DNA from 4 places in the Paenarthrobacter sp. YJN-D genome. Region 2 is predicted to be linked to each of the others. Evidence: riboswitches for the same ligand, from Rfam matches in the RefSeq annotation. Region 2 holds a riboswitch; each other region holds the start of a gene.

What was found. Region 2 has a riboswitch for S-adenosylmethionine ahead of HMI60_RS11115 (homoserine O-acetyltransferase). Riboswitches for the same ligand answer to the same signal wherever they lie in the genome.
Positions count from the first base shown of each region.
Region 1: it holds a riboswitch for S-adenosylmethionine, as region 2 does, so the genes downstream of both, HMI60_RS12735 (aminotransferase class V-fold PLP-dependent enzyme) here and HMI60_RS11115 (homoserine O-acetyltransferase) in region 2, are expected to answer to the same signal.
Region 3: it holds a riboswitch for S-adenosylmethionine, as region 2 does, so the genes downstream of both, HMI60_RS09185 (hypothetical protein) here and HMI60_RS11115 (homoserine O-acetyltransferase) in region 2, are expected to answer to the same signal.
Region 4: it holds a riboswitch for S-adenosylmethionine, as region 2 does, so the genes downstream of both, HMI60_RS17665 (DUF1737 domain-containing protein) here and HMI60_RS11115 (homoserine O-acetyltransferase) in region 2, are expected to answer to the same signal.

Region 1 is NZ_CP053549.1:2,739,925-2,745,684, forward strand. It holds gene HMI60_RS12725 (ribosome small subunit-dependent GTPase A) at 1-687, shown strand, start outside; gene hisN (histidinol-phosphatase) at 759-1,583, shown strand; SAM riboswitch class IV at 1,754-1,867, shown strand; gene HMI60_RS12735 (aminotransferase class V-fold PLP-dependent enzyme) at 1,900-3,306, shown strand; gene HMI60_RS12740 (class I SAM-dependent methyltransferase) at 3,354-4,175, shown strand; gene HMI60_RS12745 (metal-dependent transcriptional regulator) at 4,185-4,898, shown strand; gene HMI60_RS12750 (MFS transporter) at 4,917-5,760, opposite strand, start outside.
Region 2 is NZ_CP053549.1:2,393,968-2,399,727, forward strand. It holds gene HMI60_RS11100 (CPBP family intramembrane glutamic endopeptidase) at 1-654, shown strand, start outside; gene HMI60_RS11105 (VOC family protein) at 796-1,434, opposite strand; partial or broken gene HMI60_RS11110 (bifunctional o-acetylhomoserine/o-acetylserine sulfhydrylase) at 1,629-2,966, shown strand; SAM riboswitch class IV at 3,151-3,268, shown strand; gene HMI60_RS11115 (homoserine O-acetyltransferase) at 3,283-4,404, shown strand; gene HMI60_RS11120 (hypothetical protein) at 4,448-4,897, opposite strand; gene HMI60_RS11125 (winged helix DNA-binding domain-containing protein) at 4,943-5,760, opposite strand, start outside.
Region 3 is NZ_CP053549.1:1,939,574-1,945,333, forward strand. It holds gene HMI60_RS09165 (peptidase M10A and M12B matrixin and adamalysin) at 1-641, opposite strand, end outside; gene HMI60_RS09170 (matrixin family metalloprotease) at 762-1,655, opposite strand; gene HMI60_RS09175 (VIT1/CCC1 transporter family protein) at 1,742-2,905, opposite strand; gene HMI60_RS09180 (hypothetical protein) at 3,144-3,335, shown strand; gene HMI60_RS09185 (hypothetical protein) at 3,332-3,631, opposite strand; SAM riboswitch class IV at 3,648-3,767, opposite strand; gene HMI60_RS09190 (sodium:solute symporter) at 3,877-5,412, opposite strand; gene HMI60_RS09195 (helix-turn-helix domain-containing protein) at 5,693-5,760, shown strand, end outside.
Region 4 is NZ_CP053549.1:3,808,712-3,814,471, forward strand. It holds gene HMI60_RS17655 (aromatic amino acid ammonia-lyase) at 1-1,049, opposite strand, end outside; gene HMI60_RS17660 (NtaA/DmoA family FMN-dependent monooxygenase) at 1,049-2,377, opposite strand; SAM riboswitch class IV at 2,533-2,644, shown strand; gene HMI60_RS17665 (DUF1737 domain-containing protein) at 2,658-2,921, shown strand; gene HMI60_RS17670 (rhodanese-like domain-containing protein) at 2,918-3,328, shown strand; gene HMI60_RS17675 (O-succinylhomoserine sulfhydrylase) at 3,329-4,537, shown strand; gene HMI60_RS17680 (hypothetical protein) at 4,548-5,165, shown strand; gene HMI60_RS17685 (glutamate--cysteine ligase) at 5,162-5,760, opposite strand, start outside.

The sequences.
Region 1 (5,760 bases), 350 kb from region 2:
ATCGACCGCGCCCTTGTGGCGGCGTACGACGCCGGTATTGAGCCATTGCTGCTGATCACCAAGGCCGACGTGAAGGATCCCACTGAACTGCTGGCCAACTACGTCAGCCTGGATTTCCCGGTGATTATCAGCCGGACAGCCGATTCTGAAGCCGGTGGCATTGATGCCCGATCCGATGATGGGCTGTCGGCCCGGTTGGACAGGGATGCTGTTTCCCGGCTCCGCGCACACCTCCGTGGCAAAGTGACCGTCATGCTGGGCCACTCCGGTGTGGGCAAGTCCACCATGGTCAACGCGTTGACGGGCGCCGAGCGGGCCACCGGCGGCGTGAATGCCGTCACCGGACGTGGCCGGCACACTTCGTCGTCGGCATTGGCGCTGAAGCTCGCGGATGCCCCCTCGGGCAGCTGGATCATTGACACCCCCGGTATCCGCTCCTTCGGCTTGGCCCACGTGGATCCGGACCGGATCCTGCATTCCTTCCCGGACCTCGAACCCGGCACCGAAGCATGCGAGCGGGGATGCAAGCACGACGCTACGGCAGTGAACTGCGGGCTGGACGCCTGGGTCAATGAAGGACATGCGGGCCCTTCAGGGGTGGCGCGCCTGGCGTCACTGCGTCGCCTGCTGGGCGCGGACCCGCGCCTGGAGGCCAAAGAAGCGAAAGAGCTCGGCACGGTTACTTGATGACACTGGAAAACTGAGGGTGCAGCGGTAACGTCCCCACCGCCGCCAGTATTTCAGGATAGTTTGGTGCCATGACCCAACCCGCTTCCACCTACAACGACGACCTGCGCCTGGCCCATGTCCTCGCCGATTCCGTCGACGCCCAAACCATGGATCGCTTCAAGGCCCTGGACCTGCAGATCGAAACCAAGCCGGACCTTACCCCTGTCACCGATGCCGACAAGGCTGCGGAGGAGGCTATCCGCGGTCAGTTGTCGCGCTCGCGTCCACGTGATGCAGTCCTGGGTGAAGAGTTCGGCAGCAGTGGCCACGGATCGCGGCGCTGGATCATCGATCCCATCGACGGAACAAAGAACTTTGTCCGCGGCGTTCCAGTATGGGCAACGCTGATCGCGCTCGTCGATGAAGGCGAGCCCGTCGTTGGTGTGGTCAGCGCTCCGGCGTTGGGCAAACGCTGGTGGGCTGCCAAGGACATGGGCGCCTACATGGGTCGGTCCCTCGCTTCAGCAACCCGCCTCAAGGTGTCCAACGTTTCACGCCTGGCCGACGCTTCCATGTCCTACTCCAGCCTGTCCGGCTGGAAGGAGCGGGGCAATCTGGACGAATTCATGGACCTCACGGAGGACGTCTGGCGCACACGTGCCTACGGTGACTTCTGGTCCTACTGCCTCGTGGCCGAGGGCGCAGTGGACATCGCCTGCGAACCGGAGCTGAACCTCTACGACATGGCTGCGCTCGTCCCCATCGTGACGGAGGCAGGCGGGCGCTTCACTTCCCTGGAAGGCGAAGACGGACCGTTCGGCGGCAACGCCCTGGCCACCAACTCCATCCTGCATTCGGAAGTCCTGAAGCGTCTGAACCCCGGACTGGACGACCTCCTGCAGCCCCAAGCCTGAGGCTGACCCTACTCCGGATTGCCGAATTTCCGACGGCGGACGCCCGCTTTTGTGCGCGTCCGCCGTTTTTTGTTCGCGGAAACTGGGATTTGGCATTCCGCGTAACAAAGCGCTTAACAAAACCCCACGGCTTTGGATCGTCCCCCGGACGTGCCTTAGCCTTTTTTACAGGTCACGAGTGCCAGCGCTAAACCCCGGTTTGCTGGCCGGCAACCCTCCATTCGCGGTGGGGTGCCCCGGGTGACGACCCGGCCGGTCCGGAACGGATGCGGCAAGCGCGGATCCCCCTGTGGGGGTCCCTCTTGAGTGAGGTCCCATGAGCACAGTCACGTTCAACGCAAACACCATCCCTTCCTTTGTTGACGAAGCCGCCCTCGAATCGGCAGCTGCGCGTCCCCTCGCCGCCGTCACGGGCGCGGAGCTTCAGGCGCCTCTGATCCAAGGTGGCCACGTCCGCTATGCCAACCTCGACTACGGCGCGTCAGCCCCTGCGCTGACGATTGTTTCCGCCTACCTCAACGAGGTCCTCCCGTACTACGCCAGCGTTCACCGCGGGGCAGGCTTCGCCTCGCAGATCAGCACCTCCGTCTACGAGAATTCCCGGAACATCGTCCGTGACTTCGTTGGCGGACGTGCAGACGATTCGGTGATCTTTACCCGGAACACCACGGACTCCTTGAACCTGCTGGCCGGCTGCCTCCCGCAGGTCGACGGCGAGTTTGCCGGCGAGGTCCTGTACTTGGACATTGAGCACCACGCAAACCTGCTGCCGTGGCAGGGCGTGCCGCACCGCAGCGTGGTTGCGGCGCCGACGCTGGCCGGAACACTGGACAAGATCGAAGCCGAACTGGCCCTGGGCGGCGTCAGCCTGCTCGCCGTCACGGGCGCCTCGAACGTCACCGGAGAGATCCTGCCGATCGCCCGGCTTGCCGCGCTGGCCCACGAGTACGGCGCGAGGATCGTGGTGGATGCAGCCCAGCTCGCTCCGCACCGCCGCGTCAACATCGCAGAGGCTGACGTCGACTACATCGTCTTCTCAGGACACAAGCTCTATGCGCCGTTCGGCGCAGGAGTGGTAGTGGGCCGCCCGGACTGGCTCGACGCCGGGATCCCGCACCTGGCAGGTGGTGGCGCTGTCCGCGAAGCGCGCTTGGACTCGGTCAGCTGGGCCACGGGTCCGGCGAGGCACGAGGGCGGTTCCCCCAACGTCCTGGGCGCCGCAACGCTCGCCCGCGCCACTCAGGTGCTCGCCGGCCTCGACCAGGACGCCTGGCACGCACACGAAGCGGGCATCCGCAGCTACCTGGTTGAGGGCCTGGAAGCCATCGACGGCGTTACAGTCCACCGGATCTTCAGCGATTCCGAGGACACCATCGGCGTGGTCAACTTCTCCGTAGAAGGATTCGACGCCGGACTGGTCGCCGCATATCTGGCGGCCGAACACGGAGTGGGCCTCCGCGACGGACGTTTCTGCGCGCATCCGTTGCTCAAGCGGCTGGGACTGCCTTCGGGTTCCCTGCGCGCAAGCTTCGGCGTCGGCTCCCGGTTGGAGGACGCCACCAGGCTGCTGGCAGGCATCGAGGAACTCAAGCGCAACGGCCTGGGCTGGGACTATGTGGTGGACGAGGGCCGTTGGGTACCGGCCAACGACCACCGCAGCTACCCCGAGTGGGCGCCCAACACCCCGGGCACAGCCGGTGCCGCTCCCTGCACGGTCGACTAGAGGGTAAATTCGTAGGGTACCTCTAACGGCCCTGTGAAGGAGTTTGCGTGTCCCTGCGCTCACCGAACGGCGCTCCAGTCACTCCCGGTCCCGCCGGTCCCCGCGGACCCAAACTCCATGCCTCCCGGCGCCATGAACTTGGCCAAAGCTTCCAGGATGGCGGAGACCACTACGATCGCGTGCGGCCAGGCTATCCTGTGGACTCCGTTGATTGGCTCCTACCTGAAGGGGCATCGACAGCTGCGGACCTCGGCGCAGGAACGGGCAAGTTCACCTCTCTCCTGGCCGGACGCGGACTTGAGGTGGCCGCCGTCGACCCTTCCACCGATATGTTGGCGCAACTGCGAAAGGCCTACCCCGATGTTCACGCGACGGAGGGGACGGCCGAGGCAACCGGACTGGCGGACTCAGCATTCGACGTCGTCAGCGTTGCCCAGGCCTGGCACTGGTGCGAGCCCCTTGCCGCGAGCACGGAGATCGCCCGTATCCTGCGCCCCGCGGGGGTTCTGGGGCTGATCTGGAACCAGCTGGACACCTCAATTCCCTGGGTCCACAGGCTCTCGCGCATCATGCATGCAGGCGACGTCCACAAGCCGGGATTCCGGCCGGTTATCGGCCCGGAATTTCACGGACTGGAACGCCACCTCACCAGGTGGGAGGACCCGCTCTCGCCCGAGGACATCATGGAGTTGACCAAGTCGCGCAGTTACTACCTGCGCGCCAACGAAGCGACGCGGGCCAAAGTCATGGGCAACCTCCAGTGGTACCTCTACGAACACCTTGGCCACGCGCCGGGAGAAACCGTGCCGCTGCCCTACCTGACGCAGACCTGGCGTGCATACAAAGTCCGCGATGCCACACCACGGTAGGCTAGGGGTGTGAAGACCAGTACGCCCTCCTCCTCGATCGAGGACTACGTCAAGGTCATCTACTCCTATACGGAGTGGCAGGACAAGCCGATCACGTCCTCACAGCTTGCCCTGCGGCTCGGGGTCGCCAATTCCTCGGTGTCGGAAATGGTGCGGAAGCTCAAGGACCAAGGCCTCGTTGACCATCAGCCCTACAGCGCCATCCGTTTGACCTCCGAAGGCATGCGCCTCGCTCTTTCGATGGTTCGCAGGCACCGCCTCATTGAGACGTACCTGGTGGAGGAACTCGGCTACAGCTGGGACGAGGTCCACGACGAAGCCGAGATGCTCGAGCATGCGGTGTCCGACACCTTCATCGAACGCATGTCAGCCAAGCTCGGCCACCCCGTGCGGGACCCCCATGGCGATCCGATCCCGTCAGCGGACGGTGCCGTTGACTTGCCGCATGCGTACCGCATGATCGAACTCGACCAGGGCCACTCGGGCCGCATAACCCGCATCAGCGACGAAAACCCCGAACTCCTCCGGTACCTTGCCGCGGAGGACATCGCGCTCGACGCACCCGTTGAAGTGATGGGGCGCAAGCCTTTCGGCGGGGCATTGGTGGTCCGGATAGGCAGCGGCGCTGCCGGTCGGGAGTTTGACCTGGCAGATGAAGTCGCCTCCGCGCTGTGGGTGAAGAGTGCCGGCACCCACCAAGGCTGCGTGCTCCCGGCGCGCTGACCCTTGCGGCGCGGGTGGTCAGCCGGGCTGCCCGACCGGACCGCCGTCGTCGGACGCCGCATCCGGTTCCCGTTCAGCGGCAGCCGCCGCCTCGCGTGGCGGGTTGCGGATCCCGACGGCGGACGCCACCGCGCCGGCCAGGAACAGCAGGGCGGTCACCACCAAGGCGTTGTACAGCCCTTGCCTGGTGAAAACCGGTCCCACAATCACACCCGCGAAAGCGATCGAAATCAGGCCTGCGATACGGGCAACCGCGTTGTTGACGGCAGAGCCGATTCCGGCTTCCGTCGGCGGAACAGCGCCGAGGATCGCGGCCGTCAGAGGCGCTACGAGCGTCGCCAACCCCAGGCCGAAGACAATCTGGCCGGGCAGCACCTGCGTCCAGTAATTGAGGGGCTCCTGCACGGACAGGGACATCAGGAAGCCCACACCGCACAGTAACGGACCGATCGTCATGAACCATCGAGGACCGTACTTGCCGGCCAGGCCACCAAAGTATGAGGCTCCCAGCATCAGGATGACGGTGCCCGGGAGCAAAGCCATGCCGGCCACGGTGGCACCCAGCCCTCCGACCTGCTGCAAATAGATTCCCAACACGAAGAAACCGAGGGATATTCCGGCATAGATGGCCAAGGTGCCGACGTTGCCCCAGGCAAAATTGCGGATCCTGAACAGTCCGAGCGGCAGCATGGGCTCGGGCGTCCTGCCTTCGTGGAACAAGAAGAGGACCATGGCCAGCACACCGAGAATCAGGGGCACCCACACCTGCGGACTCCCCCATCCCATGCGTCCCTGCTCGATGAACGCGAAGACCGGACCGCCCAAAGCAACCATGGCCAGGAACGCCCCAAGATAGTCGATC
Region 2 (5,760 bases):
CCGCTGGCTGATGCAACGTCCACGCTGAACAGGTCCCAGAGCACCCGCGAATATTTCGATCTCACGTACCAGCTTCTGGATATCCTGTTCGCCCTGGTGCCCGTGGCGCTGGTGTTCTACTTCCTGTCCACGCACGTCCAGGCCACAAGGGACGGTGAAGGTTCGGCGTTCGCCCGGCTCGGCTTCAACCTGGCCCGCCCCGGCAAGGATCTGCTTCAGGGCCTGGGCCTCGCGGCGCTTATCGGCATACCGTCCCTTGGCCTCTACGCGGCCGGCCGGGCATTGGGAATCACCACTGCCATTGTGCCCAGCGGCCTGGATGCCTACTGGTGGACGGTTCCCGTGCTGATTCTCTCCGCCGTGCGACACGCCATAGTGGAAGAAGTGATTGTGGTGGGGTATCTCCTGGACCGCTTCGGCAAGTTCGGCTGGAGCGTTCCGGCGGGCATCGTCGTCAGCGCCCTCCTTCGCGGGAGTTACCACCTCTACCAGGGCTTTGGCCCGTTCATCGGCAATGTGGTGATGGGCCTGGTCTTTGGGTGGATCTACACCAAGACCAAGAGGGTGATGCCCTTGGTGGTTGCCCATGCCCTGCTGGACATTGTGGCATTCGTTGGATTCAGCCTGTTCGGCAAAGCGGTGGGCCTGGGCTGAGCAGCCGTTGCAGCCGTTGCAGCCGTTAAAAGTATCCGGCCGCCATCGGTGGGTGACGTCATTGGCACCCGCTGATGGCGGCCGAAGCATTCTCTGGACAGCGGTGTCCAGGGCCGGGACCAGCCCGGATCAGGGGAACGGTCAGATGGTGACGGCTCCGGAGGCGGTTTCGAAAGTGACGGCCATGATGCCCGGCGTGCCGCGTGGTGCTATCCACTGGACCGCGACGTCCTCGAGAGGCTTCTCCACTGGCTCGCCCAGCCATTCGGTCACGCGTTCGGCGGAACCCGCGATCGTGAGGCTGGACATCTTCACATCGCTCTCGTACACCTTGGACGGGTGAAGTGAGGGGTCGCCCTCCCACTTGAGCAGGTACGGCACCTGGGGATCGGCGATCAAGCCGAGGATGCCGATCTGCTGCCACACCAGTTCGCGGCCGTCAGGGAACTTGCGGTTGCCCGGGACTGCTGCGCGGCCGAGGCGTTCCTCAAACGGGGCGAGGTCGTCAACTGCCACGCACCAGCCCATCCAACCGCCGCCGGCGGCTGAGCGTGCACGGACAGCTTGGCCGAAGGGTGCTTTGTCGGAAGCAGGGTGGTCCAGGACCTCCACGACTTCCAGGTACTTGTTATCCGCAAGGGGAATGATCATGTTCCGGGTGCCGAAGCGCGGGTGCACTCCGCCCCGGACTGCGTCCACTCCCAGAGCCGCGGAAATTCGTTCGGTAGTGGCCAAGAGGCCATCTCGTTCACAGGCGTAAGAGACGTGATCCATGCGCATGGCTTCATCTTGGCACTTTGTGATCGGTGTCTCAGCTAAGCCAACCCTAACTAAGGTGGGATCTCGCGACGGGCGTCATGGAAGGTCGCAAAAGAGCCCATATATTCTGCTGGCGTCACAAAGCTGTCCAAGGACCCGGACACTTCCTAGACTGGCCGCAGCTTCCTTCCCACAGCTATTCCGCCGACCACACGCGCCACGAACAGGAGAACTCCATGTCCCAAGGATGGTCTTTCGAAACCCGCCAGATCCACGCAGGCCAAGAGCCGGATGCCGCCACGGGCGCGCGTTCGTTGCCGATCTACCAGACAACGTCGTTCGTTTTCCCGAGTGCTGAAAGCGCGGCCAACCGCTTTGCCCTGGCCGAACTGGCTCCGATCTACACCCGGATCGGCAACCCCACGCAGGACGCCGTGGAACAGCGCGTCGCGAGCCTCGAAGGCGGTCTGGGTGCACTGCTGCTCAGTTCGGGCCAGGCAGCCGAGACCTTTGCCATCCTGAACATCGCCGAGGCCGGCGACCACGTCGTCGCGAGCCCCAGCCTCTACGGCGGCACGTACAACCTGCTGGCCCACACGCTGAAGAAGTTCGGCATCTCCGTGACTTTCGTCGAGGACCCGGACAACCTCGAGCAGTGGCGTGCGGCCGTCCAGGCGAACACCAAGCTGTTCTTTGGTGAAGTCGTCTCGAACCCACGCCAGGACGTGCTGGATATCGAAGGCGTCGCCGGTGTCGCGCACGAGGCAGGCGTGCCTCTCATCGTCGACAACACCCTCTCCACGCCGTTCCTCATCCGGCCCATCGAGTGGGGCGCGGACATTGTGGTCCACTCCGCAACCAAGTACCTCGGCGGACACGGTTCGGCGATCGCAGGCGTGATCGTGGACTCGGGCAACTTCGACTTCGGCAAAGACCCGGAGCGGTTCCCCGGCTTCAACACCCCGGACCCCAGTTACAACGGCTTGGTTTACGCCCGCGACCTGGGCAAGGACGGAGCGCTCGGAGCCAACCTTTCCTACATCCTGAAGGCCCGTGTCCAGCTCCTTCGCGACCTCGGCTCGGCCGTGTCGCCGTTCAACGCGTTCCTCATCGCGCAGGGCCTGGAAACCTTGAGCCTGCGGGTGGAGCGCCACGTCGCCAACGCCACCAAGGTGGCCGAGTGGCTGGAAGCGCATGACGACGTCGAATCGGTCGCCTATGCGGGCCTGCCGTCCAGCCCCTGGTACGAGCGGGGCCGCAAGTACGGACCCCAGGGCACGGGAGCCATCGTGGCCTTCAACATCAAGGGTGGCGTAGAGGCCGGCAAGCGCTTCGTGGACGGTCTGGAGCTGCACTCCCACGTCGCCAACATCGGTGACGTCCGCTCCCTGGTCATCCACCCGGCGTCGACCACGCACAGCCAGCTGACGGTCGAGCAGCAGGTAGCCGCCGGCGTCAACCCGGGCCTGGTCCGCTTGTCCGTGGGCATTGAGCACATCGATGACATCATTGCCGACCTCGAAGCCGGCTTCCGCGCGGCCAAGGGCGCCTGAGCCTGCCCTCCACGTCTGCAGCTGACGCACCTGGCTGACGGACCCGGGGCGCCGTCCACATCGACGATTATTCGCCGGACGGCACCCCGGAGTGCTCTTTCGTGAATGAAGCTGCCCTTGAACGTCACACTGGTGTCACATTCTTCGCCATAACGGTGGTGTCTTTCCTAGACTCTACGTATTAGGTCATGAGTGCCAGCAGATAGCCCCGGCTTGCTGGCCGGCAACCCTCCTTCCGCGGTGGGGTGCCCCGGGTGAAGACCTGGCCTGTTCGCACGCAAGGCGACGGGCAAGCGCGAAGTTAGGTGTCAAAGGAATGACCATCACTGCTACAGCACTTCCCAAATCCGGAGAAGAAGACGGAACCGTCAAGTACGCGGGCATAGGGCCGCTGGCGCTCGAAGCCGGCGGTCACCTCCCCAACGTCGTGTTGGCGTACGAAACCTGGGGACGACTCAACGCCGACGCGTCCAATGCCGTGCTCATCCAGCATGCGCTGACGGGCAGCACCCACGTTGCCCGCGGAGCCACGGACGAGGAAGGGTGGTGGGAGCAGTTGGTGGGTCCGGGCGCCACCATCGACACCAACAGGTTCTTCGTTGTCTCCATCAATATCGTGGGTGGCTGCTATGGCAGCACCGGCCCGTCCTCCGATGCGCCGGACGGCAAGCCGTGGGGTTCGCGGTTCCCCCTGGTTACTCTTCGCGACAGCACGGTTGCTGAGGCCCGTTTGGCGGATCTCTTGGGGATTGAATCCTGGCACGCGGTCCTGGGCGGCTCGATGGGTGGGGCCAGGGCCCTCGAATGGGCTGTCACGTTTCCGGAGAGGGTCAACCGCTGCGCCGTCATTTCGGTGGGAGCCTACAGCACCGCCGAGCAGATTGCCTTTGCGCAGGCCCAAACCCTGGCCATCCGGCAGGACCCGCACTTCAACAATGGGGACTACTACGGCGGTCCGGCCCCGGAACACGGACTTGCCCTGGCCCGCCGGATTGCGCACATCACGTACCGTTCCGCCCTGGAACTGGATCTCCGCTTCGGCAGGGAAGCCCAACATCAGGAAACGCCGCTCTCCGCAGCAGTCCTGGGGGAGCGTGGTCGCTACCAGGTGGAAAGCTACTTGGACCACCAGGGGACAAAGCTTGTGCGGCGGTTCGATGCCAACAGCTATATCGCCATCACCGAAGCGTTGATGTCTCACGACATCAGGCGGGGACGGGGCACACTGCAGGAAGCACTTTCTCGTGCCACCGCCGAGTTCTTTGTTGCTGCTGTGGACACGGACAGGCTGTACTTCCCGGCCCAGTCCAAGGAGCTGGCGGCAGCACTGCCGGGGAATGTTCCGGTCCACACCATCCAGGCGCCGATCGGCCACGATGGCTTCCTCACGGAAATCGGCCAATTGTCGGAGCAGCTTCGCGGGGCGTTCTTCGCCTGACCGTGAGGAGCCTGTTCGTAGAGTTGCCTGTTTGTGGACGTGCCTAGCCGTTCATGATCTCCCCGCGCTGCTTCATGTAGTCCTCCATGGCGATCTGGCCATTGGTGAACTTCGCATCCAGTTCAGCCAGCTTTCGGGCGCGGTAGCCCTGGGGCTCGGAACCGGCAATGGGAAACGGCGCGGGAGCGGGCTGTCCGGCCCGGTAGGAATCGCTTGGGTAGGAACCGCTTGGGTAGGAGGCGTTCGACGGCGGCGCGACCTGCGGAGCCTCGTCTGCAGGGCGGATGACTGCCGGCCCTGACGGGTAGCCCGGGTAATTCTGTTGCGGGTAGTCCTGCGGCGGGTAATTTTGTGGTGGGAAACCCTGTTGAGGATAATCCTGACCACGAAAATTCCCGTTCTGCAGGCGGCGGGCCTTGGACCGGTTGTACATGCGGATTCCCATGGGAATCAGCCACGAGCAGACGATGATCCAGAAGATCAGATTGTTCACAGTGCAGGCCTCCTAGGTCTTAACCCCAGCTTAGCCCTGTGCCCATCACAGCAGCTTGGCCTCCATGCCCAGGAAAATCCCGTAGCGTTCCGCTTCGGCTTCCAGGGCCATCTGCTCTTCCTTGGTTGCCGGCTTGTCCATCCGGACCTCGAGCCCGCACATGCCCCCTGCGAAGCTGTGCCGCCACCATCCGGCCAGCCTGCCGTCCACGAGGACTACATGCATGGGGCCGTTGTCCTCAGGCAAGTACGGTGCGGTACCGCCCAGGTAGTGGCGGGATTGCGAGTACCCCATCACGTATTCGTCGAAGCATTGGATGAGGTCGACGCGGGGGAGCACGGAACCGGCCGCTGGACCGGCAGGAGCCTCCAGGGCTTCTGCGTCAGCCGAGGCGACGTAAAAGTCCAGGTCATCGAAGGAGACCCGGGCCAACGTTCCCGGTGATAATTCCGCGGCGACGTTGAGTCCCAACGTGACGTCTTTCATGGTCAGCCCGGACCATGCGGAACAGTCCTTCACGGTAGCCGGTCCGCGACTGCTGAAATACCGCAGGGCCATCTGCCCCAGGGCGTGTTCCCGGTCCGCTCCGCTGAGTGGCCTGGAAAACGGAGCGGTGACGCGTTCGGAGAACAAAGCGTAGGTCTGCTTCAGGGCTCCTCCAGCCGAACGAACCGGAGCGCCGCTCACCAGAATGCCGCTGATTTCGGCGTGCATGAGGTGGTAGATGAAACCCAGCCCCTTGCCGGGAAAGCCGGCTTGGCCCAGAACATCAGCCAACTCCTCGCGGGTCTTGTGGGCACCATCCGCCACGGCTGCTGCAAGAATCCTCCCACTGTGTGCGGCAGTTTCCCCGTCCACCCCGG
Region 3 (5,760 bases), 450 kb from region 2:
ACCGTCTGCCCGGTCAGGCGCGGTACCTGCTCCGGGGTGCTCCAGGCGATCAACACCGGCGCCCAACGGTCCCCGTATCTGGCCGGCTGATACCCGGAACGGTTGGGGGAGGGAACCTCGGAACTCGGCCCGTCGTAAATGAATCTCAACCCCGTAGCTCTCCCGGTTTCATGGACAGCCTTCTCTACAAGAACCTGCCAGGAAGCCGGTGCGAGGTCCGAATTCACCACGTAGTGGATGGGCCTGCAGGGCGAGTACGCCAAGGGCGTGCCGTCTTCTTTGACTGCCAGGAACTTGTACGAGCTGCTGGCTTGGACCAGCGGGGGCGGCGTGCCGAGGGGCGCGTCGGCTTCTTCACGTCCGGGCAGGGGATCGTCCCGTTGTCCGAAGGGTGCCAGCCCGGGACGTGGCGGCTGGCTCTGGCTTTCCGATGATCCGTAGAGGAATTGCTGCAGCTCTCCGCCGAAATAGGCTCCGGCGCACACGAGCCCCAGGATGCCCAGCAGGAACAGGATGGCGGCGACGCTGCTGTGCTTGATCGGCGGGCGGTGCTCAGGCGGCTCGTGCGGACCCGAAGGCGGAAGGTAATGGGGCCGGGGAGGATCCGGGTCCGGCCACTTGGACGACCCATAAGGTTCCATGGAACCCCCTGACGTGGAGGCCGCGGACGGGCGGTGGGGCGCCGCCGTCGGCCGTATTCGCCAGCATAAGTCCAGTGTCCCCGTGAGTCCATGGCCTTTGTACCCAACGCCTGAAAGCTGCTAGATGTCCTTGCGGCAGGGGGCTGATGCCAGGAGATGGAGGCCGTTCAGGTCACCGGCGGCCAGACCGTCCGGTGCCCCGATTTCCGGGTACATGAGCTGGATCGGATCGTCCACATGGTCCAGTCCCATCACGTGTCCCAGCTCGTGCTGCATGACGGCAAGGACGTAGTCCGCACCGCCGGGATCGGCCAGAAGTTCCGCGATCTGGGGTGTGTCCAGCTCCAGGCTTCCGGTGATGTAGCTTTTGGGGCCCTTGTCCAGCGAATACATGGTGCTGCCGCCCGTGCCGATGACCTTCCCTTCAAGGGCCGGCGCCACTTCTGGTGTGGTCCACGAGATCAGCAGGGGAGCCCACCGGTCGCCGTAGCGGTTGGGTTGGTAGGGCTCTCGCCGGTCCGCGGGTTGTTCGTCGGTTGTTCCGTCGTTGACGAACTGGATGCCCGAGGCTGCAGAGATATTGGCAATGGCCGTCGCCAGGAGGGGGTCGGTTCCTTCGGGAGCGGAGGCGTTGTTCACCACGTAGTGCAGCGGCCGGCAAGGGGAATAGCCCACCGGGGTGCCGTCGTCGTTCATGGCCAGGAACTTGTACGAATCATTGGTGGTGCCCGGTGCCGTCGGCGAGGCCAGCGGGGCGTCAGCTTCCTCAAGTCCCGGCGGTGGTGCGTCCGGAATGCGGGCCGAGGTGGGCTGTATCTTCCCGGTTTGCGGGCCGCCCGGGACGCTGACGCCCGGGAACAGTGCCGTGATGCGGGGGTCGCCATTCAGGAACCAGGACACCAGCACAGCGACCGTCGCCGCGATGAATGCCATCAGCAGGCCGAGCAGAACGCGCTGGGTTGTTCCCGATCGCCGGTGCTTCGGCACGTGCGTAGCTTCCCGCTCCCAGTCCACGGTTCTCCATTCCTCAGGCCCTTGGTCACGCGGGGCAGCGCGGAGGACGAACCAACATTACGGTCTGCCGGGGGAGCAGTCCAAACTCAGACGATCGCCGCGCCGAACAGCAAACCGAGACCGTAGGTGGCAGCAGCTGCTCCCAGCCCGATGGCCAGTTGCCGCAGGCCGCGGCTGAGCGGCGACGTACCGGACAGCAAACCCACGACGGCGCCTGTCGCCAGCAGCGCGATGCCCACCAGGACTCCGGCCACCAGGAGCGCGGCCATACCCGTCATCCCGAAAAGGAAGGGCAGGATCGGAACGATGGCTCCCGAGGCGAAGAAGCAGAAACTGGACAGCGCCGCGCCCCACGCCGAACCCACCGATTCATGCTCATCGGCCACCGGCTTCTCGGGCTGCAGGGAGAGGCTGGGATCGCAGTCGCAGCTGAACAATCCCATGCGCTCGGCTGCCCGGTGCTCGGCGGCTTCGCGGGTCATGCCGCGTGCCAGGTACACGAGGACCAGCTCGTTGTGGTCGATGTCCAGCGACGGGGCTGCGGTCAGGGTGGCCTGGGTGGGGAGGGTGGCATTGAGCAGTTCGCGTTGCGAGCGGACGGAGACGTATTCGCCGGCACCCATGGACAGTGCGCCAGCCAGGAGCCCTGCAACGCCGCTCATGAGGACCACGGAACTCGGTACACCCGTCGCGGCCATGCCCATGACCAGCGACAGGTTGCTCACCAAACCGTCGTTGGCGCCGAAAACTGCAGCACGGAAGGTACCCGAGAGCCGGTTGCGTCCACGGGTCGCCAGGCCCCGGACTACTTCCTCGTGGATTTGTTCATCGGCCACCATCGCGGGGGTGGCGGCCGGCTCGGTTCCGTAGGGGGAGCGGCCCTCTGCACGTTGCGCCAGGGCCAGGACGAAGACCGAACCGAAGTTGCGGGCCAGGAACCCCAGGAACTGGCTGCGGGCGGAAGCTGCCTTGGGCATGCCTGCGTGCTCACCCAGGAGTTTGAGCCAGTGCGCTTCATGACGCCCTTCGGCTTCGGCCAGAGCCAGCAGGATCTGCCGTTCCTCGCCGTCGCGGCGCTGGGCGAGTTCGCGGTAGACCGCAGCCTCGGCGCGTTCATCGGCAAGGTACTGCCGCCAACGCCTGATGTCCGACGCAGTGGGTGCTGCCGGTTCTGCGGTGTGGTGGAGGGCTGCGGGTTCGATTGCGGGGTCCGGAGCGGGGCTCGACGAACTGTGGGATTCCTGGTGCATCTGCACTTTATCTCCTGTGCTGGGTGGGGTAGTTGCGGCCCCATTGCACGCCCCACACTACCGCTTATTTGCAGGGTTTTTTGGCTGGTATTCCTTAGCTGGAATGTTCGGTGCACCGTAATTTCCGGCTCTGCTTGACCCTCGCTTTGGCCGGTGCTCAGATGGAAGGACAGGGGCGGGGAGCCTCCCCGCACTCGGTTAGCGGGCTCTTACAGGCCCACGGGACGGAGGTTGCACCATGGACACCACCGAATCACACGCCAAGTACCCGGAACGCACCACCATCGAGTCGGACCCGGCCTACGACTACGCCGAAGACCAGGAAGTGGACGAGCCCTGGGTTGAGGAAGTGGACGCCCCCGAGGACGACGAACGGGTGGTGCCGATCGATGAGACCGAGGAATTCCGTGGGGAGGAAGAGGAAATCTAGTCCTCGTCCCGGCTGCCGAGGGCGAACAGGCGCGGCTGGCCATCCCGTTTTCCTGTCGCGGCCACAGTAACCGTCAGGGTCCGGGACGCCTCGCACCACGTTGAGGGCCGGACGGCCTGGGCCAGCGCTCTGGCGATCTGCTGCGGATGGGGATGCCGGAAGAACAGGGTTTCGTTCCTGGCCACTATGGTGACCGTGCCCAGGTAAAGGTCGACGGCGGGAATCACCGTGACGTTCCGGGCTTCGGTTGGGCCGGTGGTGTTGTGGGCGTGGCTGGCATCGCTCTGATACGGCAAGGTGCTGCTCCTGTGGAGAGTGCTCTTGCCCGCTCGGTTGTCTCAGGTCCGGGACGGGCCGCTTCCTCATCCGAACCACCCGTGAACATGGGGTTGGTGCATGGCCAGTCGGAGCTTGGCGCCACATCTCTTGAAGCTGGGACAACAGTACCGCACCTGCGGTTGTGAAGGCCCTTTTGCCGGGAACAAAACGACGGCGGTGCCGCCCCCGCGAAGGGGCGGCACCGCCGTCGGGTATTGCCTGGTTACTTGCTGCTGCCCACCGGGTGGACTTCCGGCGGCAGTTCCTCGGAGATGGCGCCGGCTACGCGCTTGTCCCAGGCCTCGCGGACGGCTGCGTCCGTGGGCGGAGTCAGCAGGGAGACCACGACGTAAACCACCAGGGAAGCACCGAGGCCCCAGTAGATGGGCTCGTTGGCGTAGACGCCGTCTTCGCTCGGGATGACACCAACCGCGTACATGATGAGCAGGGCCAGTGTCAGAACTGAGCCGACTGCCATGGACCATGCAGCCGCGATGCCCGTTCCGCGCTTCCAGACCAGGCCGCCGAGAATGGCGACCAGGAGTCCGCCCACCAGGATGTCGTAGGCGATGGTCAGGGCAACAACGACGTCCTGCGCTGCCATGGAAATCAGGACGGCAACGATGCCCAGGCCCAGGACCCAGTAGCGGTTAGCCTTGACGTCGTGCTCGGGGTTTTCCGTGTCGTCGGTGTTGATCGTCTTGCCGAACCAGCTGGCCACGAACGGGACAACGTCTGCGCGGGCCACCGTAGCGGCGGCGATCAGGGCGCCCGAAGCGGTGGACATCATCGCAGCCACAGCCGCGGCCATCACCAGTCCGCCGATGCCGACGGGCAGGATGTGGGTTGCCACCTCTGCGTAGACAACGTCCTTGCCGAGGTTGGCGACATCGATGTCCGGGAGGGCGACGCGGGCAGCCAGGCCGATCAGTGCGCCGGCGATGCCGTAGAGGATGCAGTAAACACCGGCGGTAGCTCCGCCCCAGCGTGCAACGGTGGCGGTCTTGGCGGTGAAGACGCGCTGCCAGATGTCCTGGCCGATCAGGAGGCCGAGGGTGTAGACCACGAAGTAAGTGATGATTGTCTGGACGCCGATGCCGTCGATCTGGAAGAAGCTGGCGTCAAGGCGCTCACGGATGCCGTCCATTCCGCCGGCTGCGTTCAGGACGAACGGCAGCATCAGGAAGAAAATGCCTACGGTCTTGATGAGGAACTGCACCTGGTCTGCCAAGGTGATGGACCACATGCCGCCGATGGTGGAGTAGACCAGCACGATGGCGCCGCCGACGGCGATTGCCAACCAGCGTTCCCAGTCGAAGAGCACCACGAAGATGGTGGCGTAGGCGCCGGTGGACGTGGCGCAGAGCATGAGGGTGTAAGCCAACATCACGATTCCGGATGTCTGGGTGGCTTTGCTGCCGTATCGCAGGCTCAGCATTTGGGAGACCGTGTAGATCTTCAACCGCTGGATGGTGCCGGCGAACAGGAGGCTAAGGAGCAGCACGCCGGAGCCGATGGCCACCACGAGCCACATGCCGGAGATGCCGAACTTGTAGCCGAGGCCCACGCCGCCCACGGTGGATGCGCCACCGAGGACCACGGCGGCCATGGTGCCTGTGTAGAGGAAGGGTCCCAGGCGGCGGCCGGCCACCAGGAAGTCGCTGTTGTTCTTTGTGCGGGACTTGCCCCACCAGCCGAAGGCCAGCATGGCGAGCAGGTACACCACCACGATTGCGATATTACTAGCCGAAGATTCCATGAACGGTCCTTGGAGCTGATGCACGGAGGTTGGGGTTTTCGACGATACTCCTGCGATGCGTCGAAGTCTCTGTGCGGATGATTGGAGATTTGGGTTTGGAGCTTGGGGATGTGTTGTGTGCCTCACAGACAACACTTGTTGCCTATGAGGATATGTTGTGATCGGAGTAACAGTCAAGATCCTTTGGACTTGGTTACGCCCGCAGTGGCCCTGTTGGCGTGCCTCCCGGCTACTATTGCTCCAATGACAGGGCCACATGACAGGCCTGAAAGGTTCGTGAATGAAGGCTCTACCCGTTGAACCGAGCAATGTTCCCGTTGCCATCGGTTCCAGAATCCGCGCAGCCCG
Region 4 (5,760 bases), 1.4 Mb from region 2:
AATCCCAACCGCAGGCTTTCGAAGGACAACGCCAGCTGCATGGGTTGGAAGTTCCCGCCGGACACCATCGTTCCCGACTCCACATCGACCAACGGGTTGTCTCCCCGGCCGTTCAGCTCCACTTCCAGGCCCGAACGCAACTGCGCCACCAAGAACCGGAACGCCCCGTGGGTCTGCGGTGCAGCCCGGAAGGACAACGCGTCCTGTACCGACGCTTCCCTGCGGACATCCTCCAGCCAGCCACCGCTGAGAAGCCGTCGAACAGCGGCGGCCGAGTCCCGCTGGCCGTCAACCGCCTTGGCCGCTTGGATGGCCGGCGAAAAGGGACTGAGGTTTCCGCCGCCGTCGTACCTTGCGATCGCCTCCAGCGACAATGAAAGCGCGACGTCGGCGAGCCGGGCCAGGTGCTGCAGGCGCACCAAGGCGAGGGCTCCCGCGCCCACGGAGTAGGCATTGGCGCTCACCAGGGCCAAGGCCTCTCCGGCAGCAGGTTGCAGGGCTTGCAGACCGGCGTCCGCGAGGGCTTTGGCGCCGGGCACCAGCATGCCGGAGGCGTCGAACGCTTCTCCCTCGCCCAGGGCTACGGCAGCGACGGCGGCCAGCTGGGTCAGGTCGGAGGAACCCACGGACCCTTCGCGCGGGATGGCGGGGTAGACGCCGCGGTTGAGCAGTTCGGCATAGAACCCGGCGGTCCCGGCACGAACCCCGGATCCGCCCCGGCTGAACCCGACAAGCCGGGCCAGGATCACTGCGCGCGCTGCGGCACGATCCAGATACGGGCCTACGCCGCTGTTGTGATACCTGATGACCTGCACCTGGTAGGCGAGGAGGGACTTCTCCTCCACAGCAGTGTCCCGGCCTGACCCTAGAAGGGTATTCAGGCCGTAGACCCGTTGGCCGGAAGCGGCCGCCTGCTCCACGATCTCCCTTCCCCGTCCGATCAAATTCAACGCTTCTTGGTTGAGTTCCACGTGAAACGTCGGATCCGCAGCCGCTTCCGCCACAGCCAACGCGGAGATGGGGCCCGTCCCGATGGTGAAAATGCCCATTAGAAATCCAGCAGGTTTTGGCGGAATCCGCCGTTGCCGTAACTCTTCCTCAACAGGCCGCGGCGGCGGAGTTCCGGGGTCAGCTTGTCCAGCACACCGTGCACGGTCACCGGATCAACAAAGCCGGAGAACAGGAAGCCGTCGCCCCCTACGGCCGCGCCGGTCTCCTCCAGATAATCCGCAATTTCTCCCACCGTGCCGATGATCGAATCCCCGGCACCACCGCTGCGTGCCTGCAGGATTTCACGCAGAGTGGACCCGGGAGGGGCAGCCTTGGCGAAGTGCTCCAACGTGCCCTGGTTGCTGTTGGTGCTCAACTCCGGAAGCGGGGCATCGAGGTCGAACTTTTTAAAGTCGATCACGGACAGGTAGGAGATGGAGTTGAGCTGGCTGTCGATGTCACGCTGCGTCAATTCCCGGCGCTGCGCCCGTAGCTCCTCGGCCTCGGCTGTGGAACCCACCACGGTGGGCTTCAGCACGAAAAGCACCTTCACGTCGTCGGGATTCCGCCCGGCTTTCGCCGCCTCGGCCCGGATCGAATCCCGGTAGGCCTTCATACCGTCAACGCCGCGGGCGAGCGCAATTGCCACATCCGCGTGACCGCCGGCAAACGCTTTGCCCCGCGGAGAGGCGCCAGCTTGGACAAGCACGGGTTCCTCGGGCAACGGTGCCGTGTTCAACGGCCCACGGACCTTGAAGAAGTCGCCGTCGTGGTTGATCGGATGCACTTTGGTATGGTCCGCAAACACCCCGGCTGAAACGTCCTCAAGTACAGCGTCGGCCTCCCAGCTACGCCAAAGCCGCCTGACGACGTCGACGAATTCCTCCGCTTTTTCGTACCGGAGGTCATGTTCGATCTGCTGGTCCAAGCCGTAGTTCTGCGCGGCGAGATCGCTGCCCGAGGTGACCACATTCCATCCGAGCTGCCCCTCGGAGAAGTGCTGCAGGGTAGCGAGGAGCCGGGCCGCGGTGAAGGGCGGGTAGAAGGAAGCGCTGACCGTGGGAACGATCCCCAGGTGCTCCGTGGCGGAAAGCAAGTACGGGACCAACGCCAAAGGATCGTGTTTCGGCGCAAAGGAAGCATGGGCCAGCGAAACCTCGGCAGTACCGCCATAGGTGTCCGGGACGGTCAGGGAATCCTCGATGATGAACAGGTCCAGCCCGGACAGCTCGAAAGCGCGCACGGCTTCCTGGTACAGGGCCGGTTTCTTCCAGTCGTACCCCAGGCTGTAGCCCGGAGTGCCCCAGCCCTGCACCCCGAAACCGTGCCCCACAAACCAACCAAAATGCAGCATGGGCTTGAGTGTAGAACTGCTCTGTCCGTTCACCGCGACCTGATTTCATACGAAGTTACAGGGGGTCGTACTGCGTCAATTATGCTCCCGGGACGTCTTAATTGGACCCGTACTCCAGTACCGCCCGGTTACGCAACATGACGACGGCCGCCGTGCGGGCCGTCGTCGTGAATGCTACGTTTTTCTTGAGTAATGAGAACCAGCGCAAAGCCCTGACTTGCTGGTCGGCAACCCTCTCTCCGGCGGGGTGCCTCAGGTGACTACTCGGCGTATCGACAACTCGAACTGCAAGCGTGACTGAGGAGCACCAGCAATGCCTGAACCCACTGAAGAAAAACTCTCTTACCGCCTGATAACAGGCCCGGATACCCGCGACTTTTGTGAGCGGATCACCAACGCCCTGGCGGATGGGTACGTACTGCACGGCAGCCCCGCCGCCACGTTCAACGGAACCGACGTGATCGTCGCGCAGGCCGTCGTCCTGCCCGCCGCGATTGCCAGCGCCGATGCCGCAGTCGCCAACGCCGTTGATGAACTGGATACCGACGACGAAGAAGCATTCGAGGGCCACGCATGAGCTACGCAGGTGACCTGACCCCGCAGGACGCGTGGGCCAAGCTTGAACAGGGCGCCATCCTGGTGGACGTCCGCACCGAGGGCGAATGGGCCCACATCGGAATCCCCGACACGAAAGCCACCGAGAACGATCCCCTGTTCATCCAGTGGAACCTCGCCGGCGGCATCCCGAACTCCCGCTTCATCGAGGACCTGCAACAACAGGCACCCGAGGACGACGGCGTGGAGCTCGTCTTCATCTGCCGCTCCGGCCAGCGCTCCATCGCCGCCGCCATCGCCGCCACGCAGGCAGGATTCACCGCCTACAACGTCCTTGAAGGCTTTGAAGGCGAACCCGACCGTTACGGCGAACGCACCGTCAATGGTTGGAAGAACCGTGGCCTGCCAACGAATCTGGGGACCGAGTAAGTGACTTTCAATCCTGACGCCGCCGGCTGGAGCCCCGACACCCAGGCCGTTCGCGGTGGACTTGACCGTACCAACTTCCAAGAAACGGCCGAACCCGTCTTCCTGAACTCCGGCTTCGTTTACGAATCCGCCGCCGCGGCAGAACGCGCCTTCACCGGCGAGGACGAACGCTTCGTCTACTCCCGCTACGGCAACCCGTCCGTGGCCACCTTCCAGGAGCGGCTGCGCCTCCTCGAAGGTACCGAGGCTTGCTTCGCGACGGCGTCCGGCATGTCCGCCGTGTTCACCGCACTGGGTGCCCTGCTGGCTGCCGGTGACCGCGTGGTTGCTGCCCGTTCCCTCTTCGGCTCCTGCTTCGTGATCCTCAACGAGATCCTTCCGCGCTGGGGCGTGGAGACGGTGTTTGTGGACGGACCGGACCTTGACCAGTGGCGTGAGGCTCTCTCCGAGCCGACCACCGCCGTCTTCTTCGAGTCACCGTCCAACCCGATGCAGGAGATCGTGGACATCCAGGCCGTCAGCGAACTGGCGCATGCCGCTGGGGCGACTGTCGTCGTCGACAACGTCTTTGCCACTCCCCTGCTGCAGCGCTGTGGCGAGCTGGGCGCCGACGTGATTGTGTACTCAGGCACCAAGCACATCGACGGCCAGGGACGCGTCCTCGGTGGCGCGATCCTGGGCACCAAGGAGTTCATCGATGGACCGGTGAAGCAGCTCATGCGCCACACGGGGCCATCGCTTTCGGCTTTCAACGCCTGGGTGTTGACCAAGGGCCTGGAAACCATCGGGCTCCGAGTCAACCACAGCTCGGCATCGGCCCTGAAGATCGCGGAATGGTTGGAGCAGCAACCCGCCATCAGCTGGGTCAAGTACCCCTTGCTGAAGTCGCACCCGCAGTACGAGCTCGCCGCGAAGCAGATGAAAGCCGGCGGCACAGTGCTCACGTTCGAGCTCTCGCCGTCCGCTGGCCGCTCCGCGAAAGAAGCCGCGTTCGCGCTGCTTGATGGATTGCGTGTCATCGACATCTCCAACAACCTTGGTGACTCCAAGTCGCTGATCACCCACCCTGCCACCACCACCCACCGGGCCATGGGTCCGGAGGGCCGGGCGGCGATCGGGCTGTCCGATGGCGTGGTGCGCTTGTCGGTGGGGCTGGAGGACGTGGACGATCTCATCCTGGATCTGGAGAAGGCCCTCAAACAGGTCTAACCTTGCTGGCATGAGGCATCCGTACCGCCGGGCGGGGGCTGTCATCGTTGCGGGATCGGTGGTGTGGTTGGCCGGGATTTCACCGGGATCCCGCGTGTACCTCATGCACGACCCCGCAGAGCGCCTGCGTTTGCTGCTTGCCAGCGAGCGCGGATGGGTGATCGGCCACCACGCGGCCGCTGCAGGAACCGTCGCAGTCCCGGTGGGCTTCCTGGCGTTCTCGAAAGCACAACCGGCAGGGACCTCCAAAGCGTGGGCGTCCGCGGCAGCAACAGCGCTGCTCGCGGGCGCACCATTCTTCATCTACAGCTTGTCGCGGCGGGCCTCGGATCTTGAGCGTTTCGCTTATTTTCGGGGATCCAATGCACCGTTCCTCGCCTACTCATGGCTGCATGTGCTGGGCTTGGCTGCCATGGGCGGCAGCCTGCTGAAGTCCCCCGCCAAACGATGGGCGGGGATGACGGCAGCAGGGATGGCCGTGGTTTCCGGGACCGTCCTGACGACCACCAAGGACATCCCGCCCCTGGTTTTCTACCTCACCGAAGGAGCCGTCGGAGCGTACCTGATGGCGTGGCCGGAACCCGGGGACATCGGGGATAGCGAGAACATCGGAGACATCGAGGGCTAAGGCCGCCGCACCCTGGTCAGCAGCGGGACCGGGTCCTTGAACGCGCCCGTCGCGGTGCCACGAACAGTCACCTTCGCAGCGTGCGAGACCACGGCGGCAAGGGCTTCGGAGCCGGGTGGGTTCCCGCCGTCACGATGCCTGGCGCTGTACCGTGCCGCTGCGTCCCGTTGTTCGAGCGCTCCGTTGCCGCGCTCCAGAATTCCGGCAATGCCCGCCTTGACCAGCGCCAATTCACCTTGGTCATCCAGTACCGGGCTGAGATAGTCGACCAACGCCCACACGACATCAGCGGCAGGCTGGGGCCGGAAATCGCCGAAGTCCAGGAGGTCTCCCCGCAAACCGGAATTACTGGCCCGCCAACCCGCCATCCGCAGCAGGGCGGTCGGCACCGGGGTGGGATCAACGCCGTCGAGCATTTCCAAGGAGGCCGTCTCCACCAAAGCCCGCACCAGCACCGCGATCAGCGCCGCGTCCTCTGCGCGGAGGCAGACGTCGGCGACCCGGACCTCTACGGTGGGCTGGTTCCTGGCGATCCGGGCATCGAAGTAGATCATCCCCTCATCCAGGACTACACCGGTATCAAGCAAGCGCTGCA